4 regions of the Alkalimarinus alittae genome follow, and region 3 is predicted to be linked to each of the others. Evidence: predicted binding sites of a transcription regulator. Region 3 holds the regulator's gene; each other region holds the start of a gene.
What was found. The regulator sigma-54, encoded in region 3, starts transcription at its own class of promoters, with help from an activator protein. The targets are predictions, from matches to a motif close to GTTGGCACGNNNNTNGNNT.

Region 1: NKI27_RS10860 (PEP-CTERM sorting domain-containing protein) is a predicted target of sigma-54. The motif match lies at 1,209-1,227, and genes of this name have one in related genera.
Region 2: NKI27_RS10740 (formate/nitrite transporter family protein) is a predicted target of sigma-54. The motif match lies at 2,207-2,225, and genes of this name have one in related genera.
Region 4: NKI27_RS09575 (PEP-CTERM sorting domain-containing protein) is a predicted target of sigma-54. The motif match lies at 1,187-1,205, and genes of this name have one in related genera.

What each region holds. Positions count from the first base shown of each region.
Region 1 covers NZ_CP100390.1:2,390,741-2,393,949, reverse strand. The annotation lists gene NKI27_RS10870 (DUF2157 domain-containing protein) at 1-228, shown strand, start outside; gene NKI27_RS10865 (PEP-CTERM sorting domain-containing protein) at 451-990, shown strand; gene NKI27_RS10860 (PEP-CTERM sorting domain-containing protein) at 1,260-1,814, shown strand; gene NKI27_RS10855 (hypothetical protein) at 2,014-2,265, shown strand; gene NKI27_RS10850 (hypothetical protein) at 2,861-3,145, shown strand.
Region 2 covers NZ_CP100390.1:2,364,563-2,367,771, forward strand. The annotation lists gene NKI27_RS10735 (bifunctional protein-serine/threonine kinase/phosphatase) at 1-1,261, opposite strand, end outside; gene NKI27_RS10740 (formate/nitrite transporter family protein) at 1,349-2,161, opposite strand; gene cynS (cyanase) at 2,342-2,782, opposite strand; gene NKI27_RS10750 (alpha-hydroxy acid oxidase) at 2,958-3,209, opposite strand, start outside.
Region 3 covers NZ_CP100390.1:3,129,957-3,133,165, forward strand. The annotation lists gene lptB (LPS export ABC transporter ATP-binding protein) at 1-373, shown strand, start outside; gene NKI27_RS14220 (RNA polymerase factor sigma-54) at 561-2,087, shown strand; gene hpf (ribosome hibernation promoting factor) at 2,348-2,656, shown strand; gene ptsN (PTS IIA-like nitrogen regulatory protein PtsN) at 2,690-3,154, shown strand.
Region 4 covers NZ_CP100390.1:2,108,192-2,111,400, forward strand. The annotation lists gene murB (UDP-N-acetylmuramate dehydrogenase) at 1-327, shown strand, start outside; gene NKI27_RS09575 (PEP-CTERM sorting domain-containing protein) at 397-1,140, opposite strand; gene tviB (Vi polysaccharide biosynthesis UDP-N-acetylglucosamine C-6 dehydrogenase TviB) at 1,383-2,660, opposite strand; gene NKI27_RS09585 (TIGR03013 family XrtA/PEP-CTERM system glycosyltransferase) at 3,008-3,209, shown strand, end outside.

The DNA of each region.
Region 1 (3,209 bases), 740 kb from region 3:
CGAAGGGTGTTTGTTGTTTTTGGTGCTCTTGGCATGTGCGGTTATCTTGGCTATTTAGCATACAATGTTTTTAAAGATAGTTTGATGTTTCCAATAGCGTTAACGGCAATCGGGCTTGGCATTATTTATATTGGTATTCTTTGGCAAAAATACGAGAAAACAATCACGCTAAAGTCTCGTTTGTTACTGCCTGTTTCGCTAAGAGAGCTACTTGAAAGCAAAAGATAAACCCCAGCCTCGGTGCCGAAATGGCCGTAGTGTAAGGTTTGATGACGTTTGTGGATAACAATATGTAACATTATTTTACAATTTTACCCTGTATGTCGATTAGATTTACAGTCTGTGTTGTTTTTGGTGGGTGGAAAGCTAAAACTACTCACAAAAACAAAGTGTTATAAACTTGGTGTGTATATTGCTTTTCATAATTTAATTTTAATTATGGAGAGAAAAATGAAAAAATTTATTTGTGTGCTTGCTTTTTTGATTTCTGGAACCGCTAGCGCAGGGTTGATTACGGTAGATTTTCCCAGTAATGCATCGACCTCAACTGCAGCTGGTGGGCAGTATTTTTTCAGTCCATCACATACTGTTGAGGAAACATACACAAGTACAGGTATTGATGCGGTCTCTTCTTTAAACTTAGCCCTTTATCTTGACTTTAATCGCCTGAATAGAGGCGCTTTTGTAAATTTTGATGTTCTTATCAACTCTATAGTGGTAGGTGGTTTGACATTTAATGAAGGTGATTCTCTAGGGTTGTATAACTTTAGTTATAGTTTTGCTGAAATAATAGGTTTAGGTACTTATACCTTGACGCTAGCGGCTACCAATTTTGTTCCTAGTGGTGATGGCTCTGTTGGCTTTTCTGAATCAGAGAGTTTTGCGCAGCTTTCTGGTGATGTTGCGTCAGTTCCAGAGCCTGCCAGTATTGCTTTGTTGGGCTTGGGGTTGATTGGGTTTGGCTTAGCTCGGAAGAGAAAGAGTGTTTAAATAGTTAACGCCTAGCTTTATAAAAAAGCCTCGATTTATTCGGGGCTTTTTAATGCCTAAAAAACTGTAGCAAGCTTAGTTGTTTTGCTTGAGCTTGTGTTGGTGTTGAAATGTAAAATTGTGTTAAATTTATCGTCTATTTTTTATTTGGGTTGTCGATATATTTTACATGTCTAGTTTTTGTGTAAGGCAAGTGTTTGTTTTTTAGGCATATAATTATTGGCACGAAACCTGCTATATTCATTGAAATTACTAAAAGGATAGATTTGATGAAAAAAGTTTCTTGTTTGTTAGCTTGTATGTTCGTGGGTTCTGTGAATGCGACTGTATTGACGTTTGATGATGTTGCACCTACTGACTTTGTTGATACGACTTATCATGGTTTCACGCTAGCTGATGGCTCTATTGGTAGTTGGAACTTTATAAACTCAACGGCTTACTCTGGTTCTCAGTACATGGTTAATCATAATGGCGATAACCTAGGCCAACTTACTTATAATTCAGGCACATTCGATTTTGATGGCGCATACTTTCATCAAGATAACCGTGCACCTAATGCAACTGTAAATGTTTTTGGCTTGGATGACTTGGACAATGTTCTTTATAGCAAAACTATAACGGCCACTGCTGACTGGGTTTACCATTCATTTGATTGGTCTGGGGTGACTACATTCAAGTGGACTGCCTCTCCTCAATCAAATATCAGTATTGATGACTTTACGTTTAACATTGGTTCTGTCTCAGTACCTGAGCCAGCTTCTTTAGCATTATTAGGCCTTGGACTAGCGGGTTTAGGGTTTACTCGTAGAGCATCGAAAGCTTAAAAAACGCTTACTAAGCGTAGCTTTTAAAAAAAAGTTAAAACACAGGCATCAAACATGGATTGTTATTGATGCCTCGTAAAGCCTTCGAATTTATATCCCTTCTTCTCTTATCAGCACTCCGTGCTTATTAGCTGTCTTATTAGCTCTAATGTTAGCCCTACATATCTTCGAGAAACTCTTAGCTGTTAGGGTGGCGACGGTGTTTGCTCAATTTGATGTCTTCAATAAAGTTATAAATCGAGTCTACGAAAACGTTCTTTGTGATCAGCAAAATCAAATAAACGAGCCCATTAAAGCAATTTACCGTAGAATTCGTAACGATATTATTGGGCCCGAAAGGTTTGAAATGTATCATACTGGTGATAAAAAAGAGACTGCTTTAGGACGGTCATTAACAAGGGTGGCTGAGCTGGCAGATATTACGTCTCTCGTGGTTGAAGCGTTTGGTTGAGAGGGCGAAAATCGCGGCAAAGCGCCACGCCTATCACACATACTGCATTATTCAGTATGCAATAGGCGCGGCTTTAAGTCGCGCATATACGTACTTTAGTGTTAATACGTAACTACAAATTTAAGCGTTTTTACGTTTTTGTTTTTTATCGTTTCGTTTTTCTTTTAATGTACGCTTGGGTTCTTTTTTCACATTTCTAGACATAATGATATCCTCTAAGTTTTTAGTATCAAAGAATTCAAATCCAACAATGTAATTAAATAGACACCTCCTTTTAAGTAATTTGATAGAGGCTGTCGCCTCTGTTTCTTATAAAAAGGGAGCAAAAAGTAGGCACACTTGGGTGCACTAGAAGGGTAAAATGGTGGAAAGTCTCCAGCGCAAATATAGGTAAATATTATTCATATTTAATCCTGAAATTGAAATATTAAATAACGTATCAATACGATACCCGAACTAAATATATAAGCAAGCCCTTGGTATGCTTTCGTACTCGTCTATTCGACACGGGTTCAAGAACCGACTAATATCGAGTAGAGTGGTTGTGAGGGTTTACGTTATTCTCCGCTACAGACTTAACACTAAGGGCTTAGTTATGAACGTCGATAAAGCGAAGAAACGAATTGCAAAGCTTATTAAAAAGGGCGCTAAGGGTTATCCTACGATCGCTATAGAGTATTTTGGAATAACACCTGATGTGGCTTCTGAGGTGGTTGTAACATTTACGTTAGATGAGGGCAGTGAGTCACAAGTACAAAAGATTGCGAGTGAGTACGATGCTCGCGAAGATGAATCTATACAGTCTGTATTGGTTAAGATTATAGAGCGTGCTAATGCGAATACTGTGACAGAAGTAGACGGTATATCGCCAATTGATTAATGATGGTGGTATCGTTAAGTAGAGGCCTAAAGGCTACCGCCTAATGTCGGTAGCCTAGGGTGAT
Region 2 (3,209 bases), 770 kb from region 3:
TAACACCTGAAATATAAGTAGAGCCAAAATCAATTATTTTTACCGTATGCGTATGGTCGATCATAATATTATTTGGGCGAAGATCTTGATGAATCATCTCTTGCCGATGAAAGGCCTGTAAACCTTTTGCCACCTGTTCAATAATAGTTCTAACTTCTTCTAGGCTTGGCTTAGGGTTATCAATCATCCATTGATTAAGTGAAATCCCTTCAATATATTCAGAGACTAAATATAAATAATTTCGTTTACGGTTTGAGCTAATGGCTTTTGCTACATGGGGGTTGTTAACACGCTTGGCTATCCACTCCTCCAACATAAAGCGTTCGAGGTATTGTGCGTTATTACGAAGCTCGGTTGAGGGTGTTTTTATCACGACGGTTTGATTTGTTTCTAAGTCCTTCGCCAATACAACGTGACTACGACTGCTAATATATATCTCTCGAATAATCTCATAACCATCAAATTCCATTCTAGGCACAAGTGTTGGCGGTAGTGGCAGCATCGTCAATTGCTGTACTTCATCGAGTTGGTAGTCAGCAACTTGGTCTACTCGCAGAAGCTGTATACTTAAATTATCATCGCTGCCACTCGCTAGCGCTTGCTGAACTACACTCAACGCTGCCAAATCAAGCGTCTCAGTATCGGCAATAGCATCCGATATTTGTTGGCCATTTATAAATTCATATACGCCATCCGTCGCTAGAATAAACGTATCGCCCTTTTCTAATAACACGCTTTTATAATCAATCTCTAAGGCTTGATCAATGCCAAGTGCTCGGGTTAAATAACTAACCTCATCAGATACAACACGCCTATGATCGTCTGTAAGCTGCTCAAGTTGCCCGCCACACAAACGGTAGATACGGGTATCACCTGAGTGGAATATATGTGCAGTATTTGACTTCAACACCAAAGCACTAAACGTGCATATATAACCGGTGTCACGCTCAAAACGATAAGGGCTATTTCGTGTCTGAGCATATAGCCAAGCGTTAATTGATTTAACAACTTTTTGAACAGATGTTTTCACTGACCATGAATCCGAGGTGCAGTAATAGTCTTCTAAAAAACCAGAGACGGCTGCTTGACTCGCCTCTTGGCTCACCTTACTTGAACTAATGCCGTCAGCCATGGCTAAAGCGATGCCCTTGCTACTCAATAGAGGCTCAGCAGGTACAACACTCCCCATATAATCTTGGTTAATCGCTTTAACGCCCTTATCGGTCGCATTACCAACACTAACAGCCAGCGCTTGAGCCACAGTCTAACTCCTTAAACGTCAACGTATAAAAGCAAAAAGCTCCGTAACGATGATTACGGAGCCCTATAATCTAAGGTTCAAAATTAATTAAACCAATTGACGCTCAGGAGATGTTTTAACATGGGTATAGTATAACGGTAGCCCTACCAGTAAGAAGCCACCCACTAGATTACCTAATGCCGTTGGAAGTTCATTCCATAATAAGTAATCCATTACGGTAAAGTCTCCCCCCATAATCATTGAGAAAGGGAATAAAAACATGTTAACGATTGAGTGTTCAAACCCCATGAAAAAGAACAGCATTACAGGCATCCACATTGCTGCCATTTTAGCGCCAGCAGATGTTGAAATCATCGCACCGACAACCCCCATTGAAACCATCCAGTTACACAGCATTCCACGTACAAAGATGGTCAACCAGCCTGAAAAGCCATGTGATTGATAACCCAAAGTTCGAGACTCACCTATCGCACTCACTTTGGCAGCAATCGCACCCCCGTCAATCGAATAACCGTAGGTCAATATAAACGACATAAAAAAGGCCGTGGTCAGTGCGCCTGCGAAATTACCCAGAAACACCAAGCCCCAATTACGCATTACACCCGAAAACGTAACACCAGGTCGTTTATCAAGAAGTGCTAATGGTACTAAGGTAAACACACCGGTGAGCAAATCAAACTTCATTAAATAAAGCATGATAAAACCAACAGGGAAAAGAATAGCGCCAATAAGCGGGCTACCTGTCTTAATCGCAACGGTTATTGCAAATATCGCAGCAAGCCCCAGTATGGCGCCAGCCATAAAGGCACGTATAAGTGTATCTTTGGTTGACATGTAGACCTTAGATTCGCCAGCATCAACCATTTTGGTGACAAACTCGCTAGGTTCTATATAAGCCATAAATGCTCTCTCTAGATTAATATTGAATAATAGTTAAATATGTATAAGCATTATAAATGCCAACTTTCAAAACCTTGTTTTTATTATATTTTTTTAAAATTAAAGACTTATCATTATCAAATAAGTATTATTACGGTGCATTCCATTGAGTACAGATCCGATAAATTGCACCACTTTAGATCACCACGATTTATAAGGTAGAAATTTACCATTGAGCGTTAGGATTACTCGATCTCCTTTAGGGTTTTCTTCTTTATCTACATCCATCGTAAAGTCTATTGCGCTCATAATTCCATCACCGAACTTTTCTTGAATTACTTCTTTTAAAGTCTCACCATAAACGCCAACGACTTCATATAGCCGATAAATAAGAGGGTCTTGAGGAATGGATTTATCCCACTCTTTTGTAGGGTAAGCCATTAAAACGGCTTTAGCCTCTGAGGGTAAGCCAATAAACTCAATCAGCTTACTTGCCACATCTTCTGAGCAGCTATTCATTCCTAGACAAGCAGACGTTGTCCAAACAGGTGACATGCCAATATATTCAGCTATGGCTTCCCAAGTAAGATCTTTCTCTTTTTTCAATAAGATAATTGCTTCAGTCACATCTAACTTATTCATACAGATCACTCCAACACGTTTAACATTAGTTTCGCTAATCAGGTAATTGCGATAACCATGCCAAAAGCCGTATATTGATAAATACACGGCTTTATCCGTTATTTGTAAGGTATTGAAACAATGATTATTTATGTGAAGACGCGCGTGGAAGCACTAAAGAAATGCATTAACGGTTTTAGTGGTTAGGATTGGTGCAGTCACAGTTTATTCGCTGTAAATATTGCGGTGTTATTTTCTCAAGAGTGTCGGTACCGGCAAGTGCCATCGTAACTTCAAGCTCCTCTCTAAGAATACGTAACATACTCGCCACACCTAGCGCTCCAGCTACCGATAATGCATATAGTTGAGGCCGCCCTATCAACACCGCGTTTGCACCTAAGGCTAACGCTTTGAATATATCGGTTCCTCGCTCTATACCGCCATCTAA
Region 3 (3,209 bases):
GGAAACACTTCTGCAAGAGTTTCATATTACCCACATCAAAGATAGCTTAGGCATGAGTTTGTCAGGGGGTGAGCGACGTAGGGTAGAAATCGCACGAGCACTCGCTACGGAGCCTCACTTTATACTGCTCGATGAACCATTTGCAGGTGTTGATCCAATTTCAGTCAGCGATATTAAGCAAATTGTCACACACCTGAAAGAAAAAGGCATCGGCGTCTTAATAACCGACCATAACGTCAGGGAAACCCTTGATATTTGTGAGAAAGCGTATATCGTGAGCGATGGACATATTATTGCTTCAGGAACAGCTGAAGACGTTTTATCAAACCAGCAGGTTAAAGATGTATACCTAGGGGATGAATTTAAATTGTGACCCTTTATCTCGGCAATCACTACTAATTTTTAGATCTCCTTACTAGAATGTTATTAATAGTAAATAATAAAACAACGCACTCAGAAGTGGTTTACACTAAAACGTATACAGTCTATTTGAGTGACGTAATAATAGGGAGACCTTGTTCATTGATGTTTTTGTATAAGGCGGAAAATAATACATGGTCATGAAAGCATCACTTCAGCTAAAGCTTGGCCAACAGCTGACGATGACCCCTCAACTGCAACAGGCAATACGCCTACTGCAGCTTTCTACTCTAGACCTTCAACAGGAGATTCAAGAAGCCCTTGAGTCAAACCCTATGTTGGAAGTTTCTGATGACGATAGAAACAGCTCAGAAAGCACCGACTCTAACGCCGAATCAGATTCAAATACACAGAGTACTTCAGAAGATTTGACCGCCACTGCAACAGAGACGCCTGCTGAGCAAGGTTCCGAAGATATTATGAACTCGGAGGACTGGTCAGATAGCATACCTAATGACTTGCCCGTCGATACAGCTTGGGACGATATATACCCTAACAACGCGCCTTCGGGTCCTGCGCCAGAAGAAGATAGTGACTTTGAGTCTCGAAACAGCGTAGGCGAATCATTGCAAGACCATCTGCTATGGCAACTTAACCTAACGCCAATGTCTGATGTCGACAAGTTAATAGGCATGTCAATCATTGACTCTATTAACACTGACGGCTACCTCTCCAGTACGCTAGAAGAAATATTATCGGGCTTTACCGAATCGTATCAAGATGAAATAGACGCGCACGAAGTAGAGCTGGATGAAATACAAGCTGTTCTCAAGCGCATACAGCATTTTGACCCGCCCGGGGTTGCCAGTAGAGATCTTCAAGAATGCTTGCTGATACAACTCAATCAACTGCCCAGCGAAACGCCTTGGCTTCCTCAGGCAAAGCTAGTTATTAACCACTACCTTAACTTACTAGGTAATCGAGACTACGCTCAACTCATAAGACGTAGCCGTATTAAAGAATCCGACTTAAAGCTGGTCATAAAACTTATTCAGTCACTCAACCCTCGTCCCGGTGAAGAGATCAGTGGCGACACCCCTGAATATGTTATACCTGATGTGGTCGTTAAAAAAGTCAATGACCGGTGGAAGGTTGAGCTTAACCCTGAGATAGCGCCAAAGATACGCGTCAACTCAGGTTATGCATCTCTCGTTAAGCGTGCAGATAGCAGTGCTGACAACACCTATTTAAAAGATCAGTTGCAAGAAGCCAAGTGGTTTATCAAAAGCTTACAAAGTCGTAATGAGACTCTTCTGAAGGTTTCGAGTAAGATCGTTGAACACCAGCAAGGCTTTTTAGATCACGGTGAAGAAGCGATGAAACCGTTGATTTTGCATGACATTGCTGAAGCGGTTGAAATGCATGAATCGACTATTTCGAGAGTAACAACACAAAAATACATGCATACACCTAGAGGCATATTTGAGCTTAAATACTTCTTTTCTAGTCATGTAAGCACCGCTTCGGGTGGAGAATGCTCATCAACCGCAATTAGAGCGATCATTAAAAAGCTAGTCGCAGCCGAGTCAGCGAAAAAGCCATTAAGTGATAGCAAAATTGCGACTATTCTTGACGAACAAGGCATAAAAGTAGCTAGGCGAACCATTGCAAAATACCGTGAGGCAATGTCAATTCCGCCATCGAATGAACGTAAACGACTCATATAGCAGTCATTAGTGATAAACATTTAAAATTAAACGGTTACGGATCAATAAATTGCCCTATTGATATGCTAAGATCAATTAAACATAACGTTAATTCCTACTGAACGTTTGGCGACTCAATTAAAGCAGTATAAAGAAAGAAAAGTGTTACGAAAAAGTAAAGTGTGAAACGAAAGTAATGAAGTTCTGTTTCTTGTTAACGATTATCGAGTGTTTTGATATAACGTTACAAGGAATATAAATAACGACATCAGGAGCGAAACATGCAATTGAATATTACAGGACACCACGTTGATCTAACTGACTCTTTAAAAGAATACGTCAGCGCCAAACTCGAAAAGCTCGAGCGACACTTCGACCATATTAGCAACGTCCAAGTTACCTTATCTGTTCAAAAACTTCGTCAAATTGCTGAAGCAACGCTTCACCTTAGCGGTGCAGACATTCATGCAACAGCGGAACAAGAAGACATGTACGCAGCCATTGACCAGTTAGTCGACAAGTTAGACCGTCAGATTCTTAAACACAAAGAGAAAAACGTTGACAGACTACATGGTGCGTCAGCTCGTTAGTCCCTTGCCAATAGAAAAGAATAAACATTAATAATGACTGATACGCCAGTTTCAATTCAATCTATCCTGTCTCCCGAGTTGGCTATTTGCGGCCTTCCCGGGAGCAGCAAAAAAAAGGTTCTGGAAGAAATTGCACACAGAATTGCGCAACAACATCCAGACATTAATGAAAACACAATATTTAATAGCCTCATCGGTAGAGAGCGATTAGGCAGCACAGGCATTGGTCAAGGAATTGCCATTCCCCACTGTCGACTAGAAAATTGTCACAAAGTAATAGGGGCTTTACTGACACTGAATGAAAAAGTGCCCTTTGACGCCATTGACAATGAGCCTGTAGACCTACTATTTGTATTAATTGTGCCACAAGAAGCAACCAGTGAGCACTTAGAACTACTTAGCCAACTTGCTGAAAAGTTTAACAACGCAGCCCTATGTCGTGAATTAAGGAGCTGTAAAGATAACGAATCACTCTATAATGCAATTATTCACTCATAACGAAATTATTCAATCACAATAGCGTTTAATGGCCGCCTTCGATGAGTCGTATTCT
Region 4 (3,209 bases), 1.0 Mb from region 3:
CTTGATATACCGAATGCGGGTAGCTTCTTTAAAAACCCTATTGTCAGTCACGATAAACTGCAGCAGCTTAAAATTAAACACCCGAAGGTTATTAGTTATAAAGTAGATGAGAGTAGTTACAAACTAGCGGCGGGGTGGTTAATACAAGAAGCTGGATGGAAAGGCTACCGCAATGAGAAAGTAGGGGTTCATGCTAAGCAGGCATTGGTGCTTGTTAACCATAATCACGGAGTATCTGAAGATATTTTGGGGTTGGCAAAAAAAATAAGCGTGTCTGTTGAGTCGATGTTTGGTGTAGCGTTAGAAATAGAGCCTGTCGTCATCTAGTGTTTAACTGCCATAAAAAAACCCCAACTAAAAGTCGGGGTTTTTTATCTGCTTAATTAACGGTACTAATTAAGCTTGCTTCTTACGACGTGCCATACCAGCACCTAGTAGACCAAGGCCTAATAGAGCAACACTGCTAGGCTCTGGAACCTTACCAACGATAATATCGTCGATTCCCCAACCGTCATTTGTAGACCATGAACCGTCAGCAAGTTTGTTTTTAAATACAACTTGTGCGTAGGTTACGCTTGGGTCGAAGTGAGCAGTAACATATTGTAAGTTACCATCTGCAGCATCACCTAAAAGATCAAGTGTAGTGCTAGTGCCATCCTTGAATTTAATATCAAGAAATGCTGATACATCACCAACGTCACTTAATAAAAAGCCAACGTCACTGAAAGATCCAATTGGGTCAAGCTCTAGATCCCAAACAACTCTTGTTGAATCGTTGCTATCTAAGTAGTTCTTGCCACCAACAGTTCCGTTTTTACGGCCTGTAAAAATGGTAGTGTTTTCGTCAGCAAGAGCAAGTGTCTTACCGTATTGGCCAAGCGTTCCGTCGGTAGTGTTTGCAGATCTGAACTTACCTACAGATGTGTTAACACTAACACCACTGTTATCAAGTCCACCTGTCACAGTAGTGAAGCCTGTTTCGAAGTCTTCAATAGTTGCGCCTGAGTTAAAATAGCTCTGGTACTGCGCGCTGTAAGCAAGTACTTCGGCATCAGTGCCTGTAAATACGTTAGCGACAACGGCTGCGTTTGTTGCTGCTGAAGCGGCTGTAATAGCTGCTGCAAGAAGTAGTCTTTTCATGGCCTTAAATCCTTTTTAATTATGGTGTAAATATACAACAAGGTATAAGCAGTAATGATGCCAATTATTTAAAGTATACTATTATCAATGGTTTGCTGTTATTAATATGTTGTGCTTAATGGGTGGGTGTAAATTAATTCGACATGCTTGGGTGAAAGTAGGGAGAGCGAAATATTGAGGAGGAAAAACAAACAAAGGGCGACAGGTTCGCTCTTTGTTTGAGGTGGGGCGGGGTGTTGCTATTAAAGTCTTGCGTCTATTAAGTCTTTATCAAGCAGCGATTTCACATCATAAAGAACAGAGTCTTTTTTGCCGAGTGCCTTAATAGACTCTGTGCCCATTGCTTTAAATTCATCGTGTGAGACGGCAAGAATAACCGCATCGTATGCACTGTTTTCAGGTTTGGTTAGCAGGTCATAGCCATACTCGTCTTTAACTTGTTCTTTGTTTGCCCAAGGGTCATAAATATCAACGTTAGCGTGATAGGTTTGAAGTTCTTCAACGATATCGATTACGCGTGTATTACGAATGTCTGGGCAGTTTTCTTTAAAGGTAAGGCCAAGAATCAGTACTTTTGAGTCTGCGACATGAATCTTTCGTTTCATCATGAGTTTTACAACCGACCCTGCAATGTGGGCACCCATTTGATCGTTAATTCGTCTACCTGAAAGAATAACTTCTGGGTGGTAGCCAATAGCCTGTGCTTTGTGTGTGAGGTAATACGGGTCAACACCAATACAGTGGCCGCCAACTAAACCTGGTCGAAATGGAAGAAAGTTCCATTTGGTGCCGGCTGCTTCTAATACTTCTAGTGTATCAATGCCAAGTTTATTGAATATAAGTGATAATTCGTTAACTAAAGCAATGTTAACGTCGCGCTGTGTGTTTTCGATAACTTTTGCAGCTTCAGCCACTCTAATGCTGCTTGCTAAATGAGTGCCGGCTGTAATGACTGACTTATAAAGGTTATCTACAAACTCGGCGGCTTCAGGTGTGGAGCCGGAAGTGACCTTAAGTATGTTGGTGACGCGGTGCTCTTTATCGCCAGGGTTGATTCGTTCAGGGCTATAACCAGCAAAAAAGTCGACATTGTATTTGAGCCCTGAAACAGCCTCAAGAACAGGGATGCATTCTTCTTCAGTCGCGCCAGGGTAGACAGTAGATTCATATATAACAGTATCGCCCTTCTTTAAAGCGGCACCAATTGTTTTGCTGGAGCTAATTAGGGGGGTTAAATCAGGTGTTTTAAATTCATCGATAGGCGTGGGTACAGTAACAATAAACACATTGCAGTCTTTAATGTCATCAACTGAGCTTGTGAATACGAGTTGCTCTGCGCTCGCTAATAGCTCCGGTTCTACTTCAAGGGTTGAGTCAACGCCGCTTTGTAGTTCTTTAATACGCGGTTGGTTAATATCGAAACCAACAGTTTTGTATTTCTTACCAAATTCTACGGCAAGCGGAAGGCCTACATAACCAAGTCCGATTAAGCATATCTTTATGCTGTTGAGATCCTTCATGAAGTGTTAGCTCCTGCGTTAAAACGTATTAGCTTGTCTGGTAATGAAAGCTATCTACAAAAAAATGAAGCGATTATATATGACAATCTATGGGCTTCGTAAGTTAAAAACCAAAATAAACAGTAAAACCGGCGTTATGTGTGTATTAATCTGTAAGGGTGTACCAAAAAAATAGCCTAGCCTGTAAATAGTGTGTTGAATTTGTAAAAAATTGAAAACAAAGGCAATTACAAATTGCATTATTAATGTAGCGCTATAGAATTGTCTTCCAGAATGGTATGTCTTAAGTTAAAGCTCAAAACCTTAAGGCAATGTTGACAATGGATTACCGCTAACTAGGAGTTTAAGTGGCTCATATACGAGTTTTTAAACATTACGTTCATCTTCCTTTTTTAATGCTCGGTCTGATTGATTTCAGTGTCTTGATGGCCTCATTCTATATCTCTACTTTTTTCTTATTTTTCACCCATGCGGGTTTGTTTTTTCAGTATTGGGATCAGGTGATATATTCAGCTATCTTTTATACGCTGCTTATACAGCTCATCATGG